DNA from 3 places in the Streptomyces sp. JNUCC 63 genome. Region 2 is predicted to be linked to each of the others. Evidence: riboswitches for the same ligand, from Rfam matches in the RefSeq annotation. Region 2 holds a riboswitch; each other region holds the start of a gene.

Region 1 (4,083 bases), 1.5 Mb from region 2:
CTCGATCTCCTTGGCGATGGAGACACCGTCGTTGGTGATCGTGGGGGCGCCCCACTTCTTCTCGAGGACGACGTTGCGGCCCTTGGGGCCGAGGGTCACCTTGACGGCGTCCGCGAGCTGGTTCATGCCGCGCTCGAGGCCGCGCCGCGCCTCCTCGTCGAACGCGATGATCTTGGCCATGTGAAGTGGTCCCTCCAGGACTGGGGGTGATTCCTTCGGACCGCGCCCGCGCCCGCGACGGACGGCTCGCCGGCCGGTGGTTCCTTGCCCCACCCGGCCCGCGGGCCTCACCGACCCGGTCCTTCGTTGTCACTCTCACCTTCAGAGTGCTAACGCCAATGATTAGCACTCGGCATGGTCGAGTGCAAGCGCCTGAGGGGGATCAGCCCGGGGCGAACAGGACGAAGGGCCCACACCCCTCGAGGCGTGGGCCCTTCGCGTGAAGAACGTTCAGGCGGTGACGCGCACCATGTCGGCCTGCGGGCCCTTCTGACCCTGCGAGATCTCGAACTCGACCCGCTGGCCCTCTTCCAGCGTGCGGTAGCCGTCCATCTGGATCGCGCTGTAGTGGACGAAGACGTCCGCACCACCGTCGACCGCGATGAAGCCGTACCCCTTCTCCGCGTTGAACCACTTGACGGTGCCCTGAGCCATGCCTAACTCCCCTATTACTGGCCCTTGCACAGATCCACACTTCGCGGACCCGGGTCAGACCTCACCCCCCATGGATTGGGGGCGTGCGCCGGAACGCGTCGACCGCGGCTGAATGTATCTGTCCAACTGCCGTCTGCAACAGGTCAATCGGACGAGAAATCTGGATGTGCGCGGTCCGGAATATGGTGAGGATTCGCCCGAATTCAAGGCAACTCGGGCCCCACAAACAAGGCAAATGCCACAAAAAGCCCGCACACTTTGGCTACTTCTCGTCGGGCGTGCGGCAGGAATTCATGGCTCCGGATCCGGGGATCAGGGGCGTGTTCCCCAACTCTACCGCGCTCAATCACACAGAATTGCCCCCTCCGCTTCTCTCACGGAGGGGGCAGTTCGGTGGACTCTCGGTGACGGACGTCACCGAGGGCGACGAGCGTCCGCGGGGACGGTCAGCCGCCGGCGACGGCCGGGATGATCGAGACGCCCGCGCCGTCCGGCGTGGCCGTCCCGAGCCCCTGCTCGAACCGGACGTCGTCGTCGTTGACGTAGACGTTGACGAAGCGGCGCAGCTTGCCCTGGTCGTCCAGGACGCGGGCGGCGATGCCCGTGTGGTTCTTCTCCAGGTCGGAGATGACCTCACCGAGGGTCGTCCCCTCGGCACTGACCTCGGCCCGGCCGCCGGTGTAGGGGCGAAGGATGGTGGGGATGCGAACGGTCACGCTCATTACAGGCCAGCCTCTCGGAAGGAGTCCAGGGTCGGACGGATCGTCGCGGTGAGGCCGGTGCCCGCCACCGCGTCCAGCGTCTTCAGGCCGTCGCCGGTGTTGAGGACGACGGTGGTCTTCGTCGGGTCGAGGGCGCCGGCCTCGATCAGCTTCTTCGTCACGCCGACCGTCACACCGCCGGCCGTCTCCGCGAAGATGCCCTCGGTGCGGGCGAGCAGCTTGATGGCGTCCACGACCTGCTCGTCCGTCACATCCTCCACCGCACCGCCCGTTCGGCGCGCGATGTCCAGGACGTACGGGCCGTCCGCGGGGTTGCCGATGGCGAGCGACTTGGCGATGGTGTCCGGCTTCTGCGGCCGTACGACGTCGTGGCCGGCCTTGAAGGCGGCGGACACCGGGGAGCAGCCCTCCGCCTGCGCGCCGAAGATCTTGTACGGCTTGTCCTCGACCAGACCGAGCCTGATCAGCTCCTGCAGGCCCTTGTCGACCTTGGTGAGCTGCGAGCCGGAGGCGATCGGGACGACGATCTGGTCGGGCAGCTTCCAGCCGAGCTGCTCGCAGATCTCGTACGCCAGCGTCTTGGAGCCCTCGGCGTAGTACGGCCGCAGATTGACGTTGACGAAGCCCCAGCCCTCGCCGGCCGGGTCGCCGATCAGCTCGGAGCAGAAGCGGTTCACGTCGTCGTAGTTGCCCTCGATGCCGACGAGCTCGCCGCCGTAGACCGCGGCCATGACGACCTTGCCCTGCTCCAGGTCGTGCGGGATGAACACGCAGGAGCGGAGGCCGGCGCGGGCGGCGGCGGCGCCGACGGCGCCGGCGAGGTTGCCGGTGGAGGAGCAGGACAGGGTGGTGAAGCCGAAGGCGCGCGCCGCCTCCAGCGCCTGGGCGACCACGCGGTCCTTGAAGGAGTGCGTCGGGTTGCCGGAGTCGTCCTTGACGAAGAGCTTGCCGGCGTCGACACCGAGCTCGCGGGCGAGGCGGTCGGCCTGGACGAGCCTGGTCCAGCCCGGGTTGAGGTTCGGCTTGCCGGCCACGTCCGCGGGGACGGGCAGCAGCGGCGCGTAGCGCCAGATGTTCGCGGGGCCCGCCTCGATCCTCTTGCGCAGCTCCTCGGTGCCGTAGGCCGAGAAGTCGTAGGCGATCTCCAGCGGGCCGAAACACTCCTCGCAGGCGAAGACCGGGCCGAGGGGGACGCGGTGACCGCACTCGCGGCAGCTCAGGGCCGCGGCGGGGCCGAGGTCGACGGTGGAGTCGGTGTTGCTTGCAACAGTCTGCACAGCCATGGAGGCGAGGCCCTTTCTCCTCATCTTCCTCACGACGCATCTCGCCGTGAGACGGATTTGGCACCTTCCCTAGCCGGGAGCCTCGCGAAGACGATCGACAGCGATCAGTGATCACCGATCAGCGGTCTACGAGAACCGGCTGGAGGGTTGCCGGGGCTTCATCGGGCCGTGTCCCTCTGCCCCTCTGGATGAGCTGTATGCGGTTGTAAGGCGGCGGCGACCCCCGGCATGCGATGGTCATCCGCGTTGCTCAAGACTGTAACCGAAGGCTACGACCATTGAGATGGTCGTCCGAACCGCGAGACAACCGTGAGGAGCCGCAGACCGTGCTGGAAGAAGTCGAGCGCTGGCTCGCCACCCGCTCCTGGTCCGTGGCCGACCGACCGCTGCGCCGGGTCCTGGCCGCCAAGCAGCGCACCGGCCAGACGGTCTCCGTCGTGCTGCCCGCGCTGAACGAGGAGGAGACGGTCGGCGACATCGTCGCCGTCATCCGGCGCGACCTCGTGGAGGGGGCACCGCTCGTGGACGAGATCGTCGTCGTCGACTCCGGCTCCACCGACCGCACCTCCGAGGTGGCCGCCGCCGCGGGCGCGCGGGTCGTGCACCGTGACGTGATCCTGCCGCGCCTGCCGGCGGTGCCCGGCAAGGGCGAGGTGCTGTGGCGCTCCCTGCTCGTCACCCGCGGGGACATCATCTGCTTCGTCGACGCCGACCTCAGGGAGTTCTCCTCCGACTTCGTCACCGGCATCGTGGGCCCGCTGCTCACCGAACCCGGCGTCGACCTGGTCAAGGCCATGTACGACCGCCCCCTGGGGGATGCGGCCGGGCAGGGCGGGCGGGTCACCGAGCTGATGGCGCGCCCGCTGCTCAACATGCACTGGCCGCAGCTGGCCGGCTTCGTGCAGCCGCTCGGCGGCGAGTACGCGGCCCGCCGCTCGCTGCTCGAACAGCTGCCGTTCCCCGTCGGCTACGGCGTCGAGCTCGGCATGCTGGTCGACGCGCTGCACCTGGTGGGCCTGGACGCCCTCGCCCAGGTCGACGTCGGCGTGCGCAGGCACCGGCACCAGGACGGGCAGGCGCTCGGCCGGATGGCCGCCGCGATCTACCGCACCGCCCAGCTGCGCCTGGCCCGCGGTCACCTCGTCCGCCCGTCCCTCACCCAGTTCGAGCGCGGCGAGGACGGCTTCGAGCCGCGGACGTACTCCGTGGACACCGAGGAGCGGCCGCCCATGGCCGAGATCGCGGAGTACGCGGCCCGGAAGGTGGCGTAGGACCGCGGGGTGCGGGCCGTGGCGCAAAACCCCGGCCTGGTCGTGTACGGCCGTCTACGAAGCGGAACCGTACGTTTGAGCGTTTCCGGGCCGGGCTAGGTTGAGGACCATGGCTTCAACGCACGGTGCCGAGGTGCTGGTCGCGTCCAATCG
Region 2 (4,083 bases):
CCGCCTTCGGCGCGGCGTGGATCTCCTGGTACTTCGTGCTGCTGGTCGGCGGCGGAAACGACCTGTGGGCCACGCACTTCCACCTGTCGATCAACGCGATCACCTGGTTCGTGCGCGTCGGCTTCTTCCTCGTGCCGGCCGTGGTGTTCGTCGTCACCAAGCGGATCTGCCTCGGCCTGCAGCGCCGCGACAAGGAGAAGGTGCTGCACGGTCGCGAGACCGGCATCATCAAGCGCCTGCCGCACGGTGAGTTCATCGAGGTCCACGAGCCGCTCAGCCAGGAGCAGCTCTACACCCTCACGGCGCACCAGCAGTACGAGCCGGCCGAGATCGGCCCGGCGGTCGACGAGAACGGCGTCGAGCGCAAGGTGGGCGTCAAGCAGAAGCTGCGCGCCAAGCTCAGCAACGCGTACTACGGCGAGGACAACCAGATCCAGAAGCCGACCGTCGAGGAGTACAAGGAGATCACGAGCGGCCACGGCCATCACTGATCGCTGACCGCTGAGCGTCGCCACGCCACGGTCGAGAGGCCCCGTCCGAACCTCGGACGGGGCCTCTCGCTGTGCGCCGGGCTGGATAGGGTGGAGTTGTTCGAGATTCGTCCCGCACTACGGGACACCGACCCAGGAGCGGCTTATGAGCGCTGTGACCCCCGCTGGAGGCGATACCGCGGCGGGCCGTTCCTGGCCCGTCCTGCTGAACGGCCTGCTGGAGGGCCGGGACCTCACCGCCGACGAGACCGCCTGGGCGATGGACCTGATCATGCGCGGCGAGGCGACCGAGGCGCAGATCGCCGGGTTCGTGGTGGCCCTGCGGGCCAAGGGCGAGACGGTGGAGGAGATCACCGGTCTGGTCCGCGCGATGTACGAGCACGCGAACGTGATCGAAGTGCCGGGCGCGGCCGTCGACATCGTCGGCACGGGCGGCGACGGCGCGAAGACGGTGAACATCTCCACGATGTCCTCGATCGTCGTGGCCGGCACGGGCGTCAGTGTCGTCAAGCACGGCAACCGGGCCGCGTCCTCCGCGTCCGGAGCCTCCGACGTGCTGGAGAAGCTCGGCGTCAATCTGGAGCTGACCCCGCAGCGGGTGGCCGAGGTGGCCCGGGAGGCCGGGATCACCTTCTGCTTCGCCGTCAAGTTCCACCCGGCGCTGCGTCACGCCGGCGCCGCACGCGGCCAGCTGGCCATCCGCACGGTGTTCAACGTGCTCGGCCCGTTGACCAACCCGGCCAGGGTGCGGGCACAGGCCGTCGGGGTCGCGGACCCGCGCATGGCGCCGGTCGTCGCCGGAGTCTTCGCCGAGCGGGGCCACTCCTCCCTGGTCTTCCGGGGCGACGACGGCCTGGACGAGCTCACCACGACCTCCACCTCCCGGGTGTGGATCGTCCGGGACGGCAAGGTCACCGAGGAGCGCTTCGACCCGCGCGACGTCGGCATCGAGCTGGTGCCCGTGGACGCCCTGCGTGGTGCGGACGCCTCCTACAACGCCGAGGTCGCCCGGCGTGTGCTGGACGGCGAGAAGGGGCCCGTACGGGACGCCGTCCTGCTGAACTCGGCGGCGGCACTGGTGGCGTTGCAGCCGGGCTCGGGCACGCTCGCCGAGCAGCTCCGGGCCGGCATGGACCGCGCGGCGGAGTCGATCGACTCCGGGGCGGCCAAGCGCACGCTGGAGCGCTGGGTGGCGGCCAGCAACGCCTGAGACGCGGCCCGTCCGACGCAAGGCGCAGTCCACGATCCGGACTGCGCCTTGCGCGTCGGAGAACGTGTGGCAGGATGCTGAACCAGGTCATGAGTGACAGCCCTTTGGCCCCGGCCGGCTGTCCGGCAACCCTCCGTCCGTGGCGGGGTGCCCCGGGTGAGGACCAGGCCGTAGGCAGCGAGGTCTACGGCAAGCGCGGACCCCTCGCGCTCCTTTGAGCGGACACCAGGGGTCCTGGGGTCGTACGAGGGAGCCTTCCGTGAGCGAGCGAATGCGTTAGGGCGTAGAGCCCCGCCTCCGCATCCCCCTTTTCACCTTTCTCCACGCTTGAGCCGCGCCTGCTCGCGTGGTGATTCCGCCTGCTTCCACGGGAGTTCACCCATGTCCGTGTCCACCGTTGCCGCCGAACAGTCCGTTTGTGCCCCGCTGCCCGTTCTGGGCGGGGATGTCACCGTCCCGCTCGTCACCGGCGGTGAGGTCACCTACGCCGCGCTCGACTACGCCGCCAGCGCGCCCGCCCTCCAGCGGGTCTGGGACGACGTGGCGGCGTACGTGCCGTACTACGGCAGCGTGCACCGCGGCGCCGGCTACCTCTCCCAGCTCTCCACCGAGCTGTTCGAGAACGCCCGGAAGACGGTCGCCGAGTTCCTCGACTGCCGCATCGAAGGCAGCTTGGGCGAAGCCCGGTCCGGCAAGGGTGGTGGGCGACGGGAGGGGGACCAGGTGGTCTTCACCCGGTCCACCACCGACTCCCTGAACCTCCTGGCCCGCGCGCTTCCGGCCGGCTGCCAGGTCTTCGTCTTCGAGACCGAGCACCACGCCGCGCTGCTGCCCTGGCAGCACGCGCGGGTCACCTGCCTGGACGCCCCGCGCACCCCGCAGCAGGCCGTACGGACGCTGGAGCTGGCCCTGGCCGACCGCGACCCCTACGGCCCGGCCCTGGTCTGTGTCACCGGAGCCTCCAACGTCACCGGCGAGCTGTGGCCCGTACGGGAACTGGCCGCCGCCGCGCACGCCCACGGCGCCCGCATCGTCCTGGACGCCGCCCAGCTCGCCCCGCACCACCCGGTGTCGGTCCGCGACCTCGACGTCGACTGGGTCGCCTTCTCGGGCCACAAGCTCTACGCCCCCTTCGGCGCGGGCGTGCTGGCCGGCCGCGCCGACTGGCTGCGCGAGGCCGAGCCGTACCTGGCGGGCGGCGGCGCCAGCCGCAGGGTCGCGCGGCGCGCCGACGGGGGAGTGGACGTCCACTGGCACGACGGCGAGGCCCGCCACGAGGCCGGCTCCCCGAACGTCATCGGCGCCTACGCCATCGCCTCGGCCTGCAAGGCACTGACCGAGGCCGGCTTCGACGCGCTGGTCGCCCGCGAGCAGCACCTGATCCGCAAGGTCCGCGAGGGCCTCGCCGAGATCCCGGAGGTGAAGACCCTGTCCCTCTTCGGCGCCGACGCCCCGAGGGTCGGCGTGATCTCCTTCGTGGTCGCGGGCTGGAACAGCTCCCACTTCGCCGCCGCGCTCTCCGCCGAGTACGGCATCGGCGTCCGCGACGGCCTCTTCTGCGCCCACCCTCTGGTCCGCACCCTGCTCGACGGCGACCCGCAGGCCCAGGGCGAGTGCGGCGGCCCCGATGCCGCCATCCGCGTCAGCTTCGGCGCGGGCACACCCGACGAGCACGTGGACCGCTTCGTGACGGCGGTGGGGGAACTGGTCGCAAACGGTGCGAAGTGGCGCTACCGCACGGAGAACGGCCGCTGCATCCCCGCGGTGGGTGAGTAACGGAAGGGGCGCGGGGCTGCGTCGATATGCGGCTCCTCCCCCAAGCTCCTGACGAGCAGGGGGGACCCCCATCGTGGGCGCGACCAGCCACGAACGACCGGCACCCGCGCACGCACCGCGCCTCGCAGACGCCTAGGCGCCCCTCACGAGTCCAGCCCGATGGCGAACGCGGCCTCGAGGTCATGCTGCGAGTACGTGCGGAAAGCGACGTGCGTGTCCGTGGCCTCCACCCCGGGGATCTTGCTGATCCGTCCCGGAATGATCTCCGCCAGATCCTCGTGCTGCCGCACCCGCACCATGGCGATCAGATCGTACGTCCCGGTCACGGAGAACACCTCGCTCACGCTGTCCAGTGAAGCGATCCGCTCGGCGATCTCGGGGATCCGGTCCACGCTGGTCTTGATGAGGACGATCGCGGTGATCACGGCTGTTTCTCTCCCTCGGGGGCCGGAGCAGGGGCGACCTTCACTCTAGTCTCCCGGCCGAATCCGGCCCACGCGCAGGCGAAGCCCAGGGCGAAGCCCACCACATGGGCCAGGTAGGCCACGCCCGGCCCCTGCGCCGCGCGCCCGGCGGCCAGCCACTGCAGGGCCGCCCAGAACGGCA
Region 3 (4,083 bases), 2.4 Mb from region 2:
GGGCGGCAGGGGCGCGCTGGGCGACGTTCCGGGCGACCGCGTCGACGTCGGGGCGGGCGTACGGCTGCAGCATCGTGACGTCAGCATGTGCCGTCCACATGGGGGCGGGCCAAGTGGCGCAACGGGGAGGTCTTGTCCCACACGTGCCAGCGCGCACCGCACACGGGGTCGGTTTCGTAGGTCACCTCCGCGGGGAAGCCGTCGACCCTGACCCGCTCGGCGAGCGGACCGGAGAGCACCCTGCCGCATCGGGGGCAACGGTCCGGGGTGCGCATGGGGTACATGCCCATCGTTGTTCCTGTTCCTGGTCCTGTTGTCTCGGCGTGCGTGTTCGCGGGCTTCGGCGGCCGGTCGCGGGTCCGTCAGGCGGGCGGCCAAGTGACGAAGCTCCAACCCCTGTTGGTGAACGCCGTCCATCCCTGGACGTCCGTCGCGCCGCCGTCGCAGGACAGCAGACGCCAGGCGCCGGGGGTCCAGGCGAAGACCGCGTCCTGGCCGGAGCACCGACCCAGTTCACGCGCCGCCGAGTCGTTCAGGCCGGCGATGGCGACGCTCTGCTCGATGTGCGTGCCGTGCGCATCGCCTCCCGCTGCGGGCCACCACGCGAGCCCTCGCCGGTCGAGCTCGTCGAGGAGCAGGGCCTGGGCGCGGGCGTTGTCCTCGGCGGGGGCGGGACGGCCGTGGGGGTCGCACGCCGTGACGACGTGGAGGGCGGCGGTGCCGGCGGGTTCCGGGAGTTCGGGGAAAGGGCCCTCGGCCGTGCCTCGCGGACGCGGTTCGACCCGTACCGTCCGATCCGGGAATCGGATGTCGACGACCGTCCGCCGGTAGAGTTCCCAGTTCGGGGGTGTGGTCGCGGCGTCGGTGACCTGCATGAGGGCCTCCTGTGGACGAAGGACCCCCTTACCCACCGGCAGGGAGATCGGTGCTCGCTCCCACAGGGCCGTGGGAGCCGGTCCTCGGCGCGATCGGCGTCGTGACCGAGCGGAACGATGCCACACCACCGGTCAAGGGGCAAAGCGTCGTGGATCACATTGTGCAAGATCCGGACGGGTGTTAGCTTCGCGCCCGGTCACGAGTTCCAGCGTCAAGCCCCGGCTTGCTGGACGACATCCGGCTCGCCGCGGATGCCCCGGGTGACGACCGGCCCAGCGCGCGGTGCGTTGGGAAACCGCAGATCACCGGGGTGCGGACGTGCACTACCGGGGTCCATCGACTCCGGAGGGTTGACCGCCCGTGCCCGTTTCCGACGCGATCCCCGAAGTGCCGATGGGGCGGCAGGCCCAGAAGCCTGAGCCGACGCCCGAACCCGCCGTGTCCGCAGTCGCAGAGCCGGGCCGCGCGGGCCTGGTGACCATCGGCCTTGACGCTGCCCGGGCGCTGTTCTGCACGGCCGAGGCGAGCGGCTCCGGCCGGCCAGGAACGGACGAGATCTTCGACCAGTGGCTCGACAGCGGATTCGACGTCGCCTTCTACCGCAGCGCGGACCGACCCCTTCAGGCACGTGCTGTCAGCCAGGGGGATCGCGTTCCCGGGTCGCTGGCCAGCAGCCGTATCGGAAAGGCCCGGTTGGAGTCGGTCTGCCCCAATCCTCGCCGGCGCGCACCCGTCGGGCCGCAGGAGCCGGACCCGGTGTCTGCGGAGGGCGAGGAGGCCGACGGAACAGCTGCCCGGACGGGTGCCGGCATGCCCGGCACCCGCTGGGGAGACGAGGAGGACAAGCGGCGGTACGCGAAGGTGGAGTACCAGGAGGACGCCGGCTGCGTTCTGACGGTCGTGGACGACTTCACCGAAGGAACGGGGAAGGAGTCGGCCTATCACCTGGGCGGCGACATCAGCTCGTACACCGACGGAGATTGGTTCGAAACGCTCACCACCCTCACCGAACTCGCCCGGGCAAGGCTGGAAAGGGAGGGATGGGCCCCGGACGGCCCATGGCAGATCCAGTGGTCCTCCAGCTCGTGCGACGTCACGAACCCGCCGTACGAGACCCTTGAAGTGTTCGAACAGTACGGCTTCGATCCGGACGAGATCACGCAGCACTACGTGTGCATCTACAGCCAGGGCAGCGACGGCTATTACACCGTCGAGTTCACCGCGGAGCACCGGGGAGAGGACCACGTCATGTACCTCCAGCTGGAGTTGGATCCCGGCAGCAAGGAGCCGGGCAGCGGCAGTCTCGAAGAACTGCGGAGCCACCTGGAACAAGCGACGGAACGGGTGCGGGAGGCCGGCTACACCCCGCTCGATGGCGACTGGAGCGTCCACTGGACACGCTGCCACGTGCCTCTGGCCGAGCTGTGAGCGACTGACGGCCCCAGGCCGCGGTGTCCTGTGCCCTGTTGTTTCCGTCCAGCCGAAGGGCGGAGAGCGAGCAGCTCCCGAGTATGCGACATCCCGCGGGTTCGTCCTGGCTTTCATCTCCCGTTGCCGCAGGTCAGCCCGGCAGACGGGAGCGATGGATCAGCGTAGATCGTGATGGACCTTCGGGATTCCTGAAGAGCCATCAGGATCCCTGCGCAGACGCACAGGCCGAGGGCGACGAGGTGCTTGGTCAGGCCCTGTGTCGAGGAACCGAGGGGCACGGCGGACTGTGAAGTCGGTCCGGGGCGCGGTTCCGGTCTTCCGACCGGCCCGTTTCCCCGGGCCGCTTCCCGCACCCGGCGTGCCCGTTTCCGGGCACCGGGCGCTCCACAAGCCCTGTCATGGGCTTCTGTGAGTCCTCATCCCGTGACCAGCCAGGGAGTTGGGATCTTCGCTCCCCGGTATCGGTAGCGTGTCGTGCCTACTTTCGCCGGATTGAACAGTGATCGTTCCTCCGAGGCCGGCCACCAGACACCGCCCTTGTAGTAGCGGCGGCGCAGGTCCTTCCAGCTGGACCGGCGGTGTTTGCGGCGCAGCCATCGGCCGACCTGTTGCCACGTGTAGTAGCTCAGGTAGCCGAAGGAGGCACTGGACACGCCGGGGCGGAAGTAGACGCACCAGCCCTCGAGCGCCGGATTGAGCTGGCGCAACAGGGCATCGAGCGGCTGGCTCGTGTCCATCTGTCGGCAGAGTGTCCTGACCTCCCTCTGAACGGAAAATCCCAGATCAGCGGGGCAGGCGGCAGCGTCCGTTCGGCGCCAGCCGGGCGGACGGGCTTGGAGCGGTTGTGGTGCTCAGCCCACAGCTTCCACGGGGGTGAGGGTGACCTGGTGGCCGAGGGTCTGGAGCTGGCGGACGAGGGCTTGGGTCTTGCGGACGGGGTTGGCCAGGCGTTGGTGATGGTCGGGCCCGAGGTCTTCGAAGCGGGCGGCGGGATCGTTGATGATGTGCCAGACGATCACCAGCATCGACCGGGCCACCGCGACGATGGCCTTCTTGTGTCCCCGGTGTTTGACGAGTCTGCGGTAGCGGGCTCCGAGGAAGGTGTCGGTTCGGGCCGCGGCCATCGCCGCTTCCCCGATCATCCCCTTGAGCCACGGGTTGCCGTGCCCGGTGGGCCCCGAGGTGTTCTTGCCGCCGGACTGGATCGTGCGAGGCGCGAGCTTGGCCCACGACACCAGGTGGCCGGAGGTCGGGAAGACTCGCATGTCCGGGCCGAGTTCAGCAACGATCACCTCGGCTGCAGTCCGGCCGATCCCGGGGATCTCGTCCAGACGCTCGACCAGCGATAACAGGTCCGCCCCGCCGGTACCGCCCGGGGCACCGCGGGGCCGGCCTGTGCCCCCGTCCGCCTCCGGCAGACGGATCCCGGCGAGCTGGGCGGTGATCCGCTGCGACAGCTCGTCCACCTGGACGGTGATCCGGTCGATGGTTTCCAGCAGCAGCCGGCACAGGTAGGCATGGTGATCGTCGAACTGGCCGGTCAGTGCCTCCACCAGCGCATCGTGCTTGGAGACCAGCCGGCCACGGGCGAGACCGGCCAGTGCTTGCGGACTTCGCTCCCCATCGATCAGCGCCTCCAGCATGGCGCGTCCCGAGACGCCGAAGAGGTTGGTGGCCACCGACGAGAGTTTGATCTGTGCGTCCTCCAGCACCTTCTCGATGCGCTGCCTGTTACGGCTGCGTTCGCTGATGAAGACCGAGCGGAGTCGGGTCAGG

Evidence for each region. A riboswitch is a leader RNA that binds a small molecule or an ion and turns the genes downstream of it on or off. The one in region 2 is predicted to bind S-adenosylmethionine.
Region 1: it holds a riboswitch for S-adenosylmethionine, as region 2 does, so the genes downstream of both, thrC (threonine synthase) here and ACX25U_RS26475 (aminotransferase class V-fold PLP-dependent enzyme) in region 2, are expected to answer to the same signal.
Region 3: it holds a riboswitch for S-adenosylmethionine, as region 2 does, so the genes downstream of both, ACX25U_RS38050 (hypothetical protein) here and ACX25U_RS26475 (aminotransferase class V-fold PLP-dependent enzyme) in region 2, are expected to answer to the same signal.

The regions. Positions count from the first base shown of each region.
Region 1 covers NZ_CM135963.1:4,256,295-4,260,377, reverse strand. Annotated here, with positions in the region: gene groL (chaperonin GroEL) at 1-180, opposite strand, end outside; gene ACX25U_RS19680 (cold-shock protein) at 451-654, opposite strand; gene ACX25U_RS19675 (MoaD/ThiS family protein) at 1,101-1,376, opposite strand; gene thrC (threonine synthase) at 1,376-2,659, opposite strand; SAM riboswitch class I at 2,677-2,854, opposite strand; gene ACX25U_RS19665 (glucosyl-3-phosphoglycerate synthase) at 2,986-3,930, shown strand; gene ACX25U_RS19660 (alpha,alpha-trehalose-phosphate synthase (UDP-forming)) at 4,040-4,083, shown strand, end outside.
Region 2 covers NZ_CM135963.1:5,759,207-5,763,289, forward strand. Annotated here, with positions in the region: gene qcrB (cytochrome bc1 complex cytochrome b subunit) at 1-491, shown strand, start outside; gene trpD (anthranilate phosphoribosyltransferase) at 637-1,701, shown strand; SAM riboswitch class IV at 1,787-1,903, shown strand; gene ACX25U_RS26475 (aminotransferase class V-fold PLP-dependent enzyme) at 2,083-3,477, shown strand; gene ACX25U_RS26480 (Lrp/AsnC family transcriptional regulator) at 3,621-3,902, opposite strand; gene ACX25U_RS26485 (rhomboid family intramembrane serine protease) at 3,899-4,083, opposite strand, start outside.
Region 3 covers NZ_CM135963.1:8,170,076-8,174,158, forward strand. Annotated here, with positions in the region: gene ACX25U_RS38040 (hypothetical protein) at 81-290, opposite strand; gene ACX25U_RS38045 (DUF3293 domain-containing protein) at 363-875, opposite strand; SAM riboswitch class IV at 1,071-1,180, shown strand; gene ACX25U_RS38050 (hypothetical protein) at 1,237-2,304, shown strand; gene ACX25U_RS38055 (group II intron maturase-specific domain-containing protein) at 2,724-3,089, opposite strand; gene ACX25U_RS38060 (IS110 family RNA-guided transposase) at 3,159-4,083, opposite strand, start outside.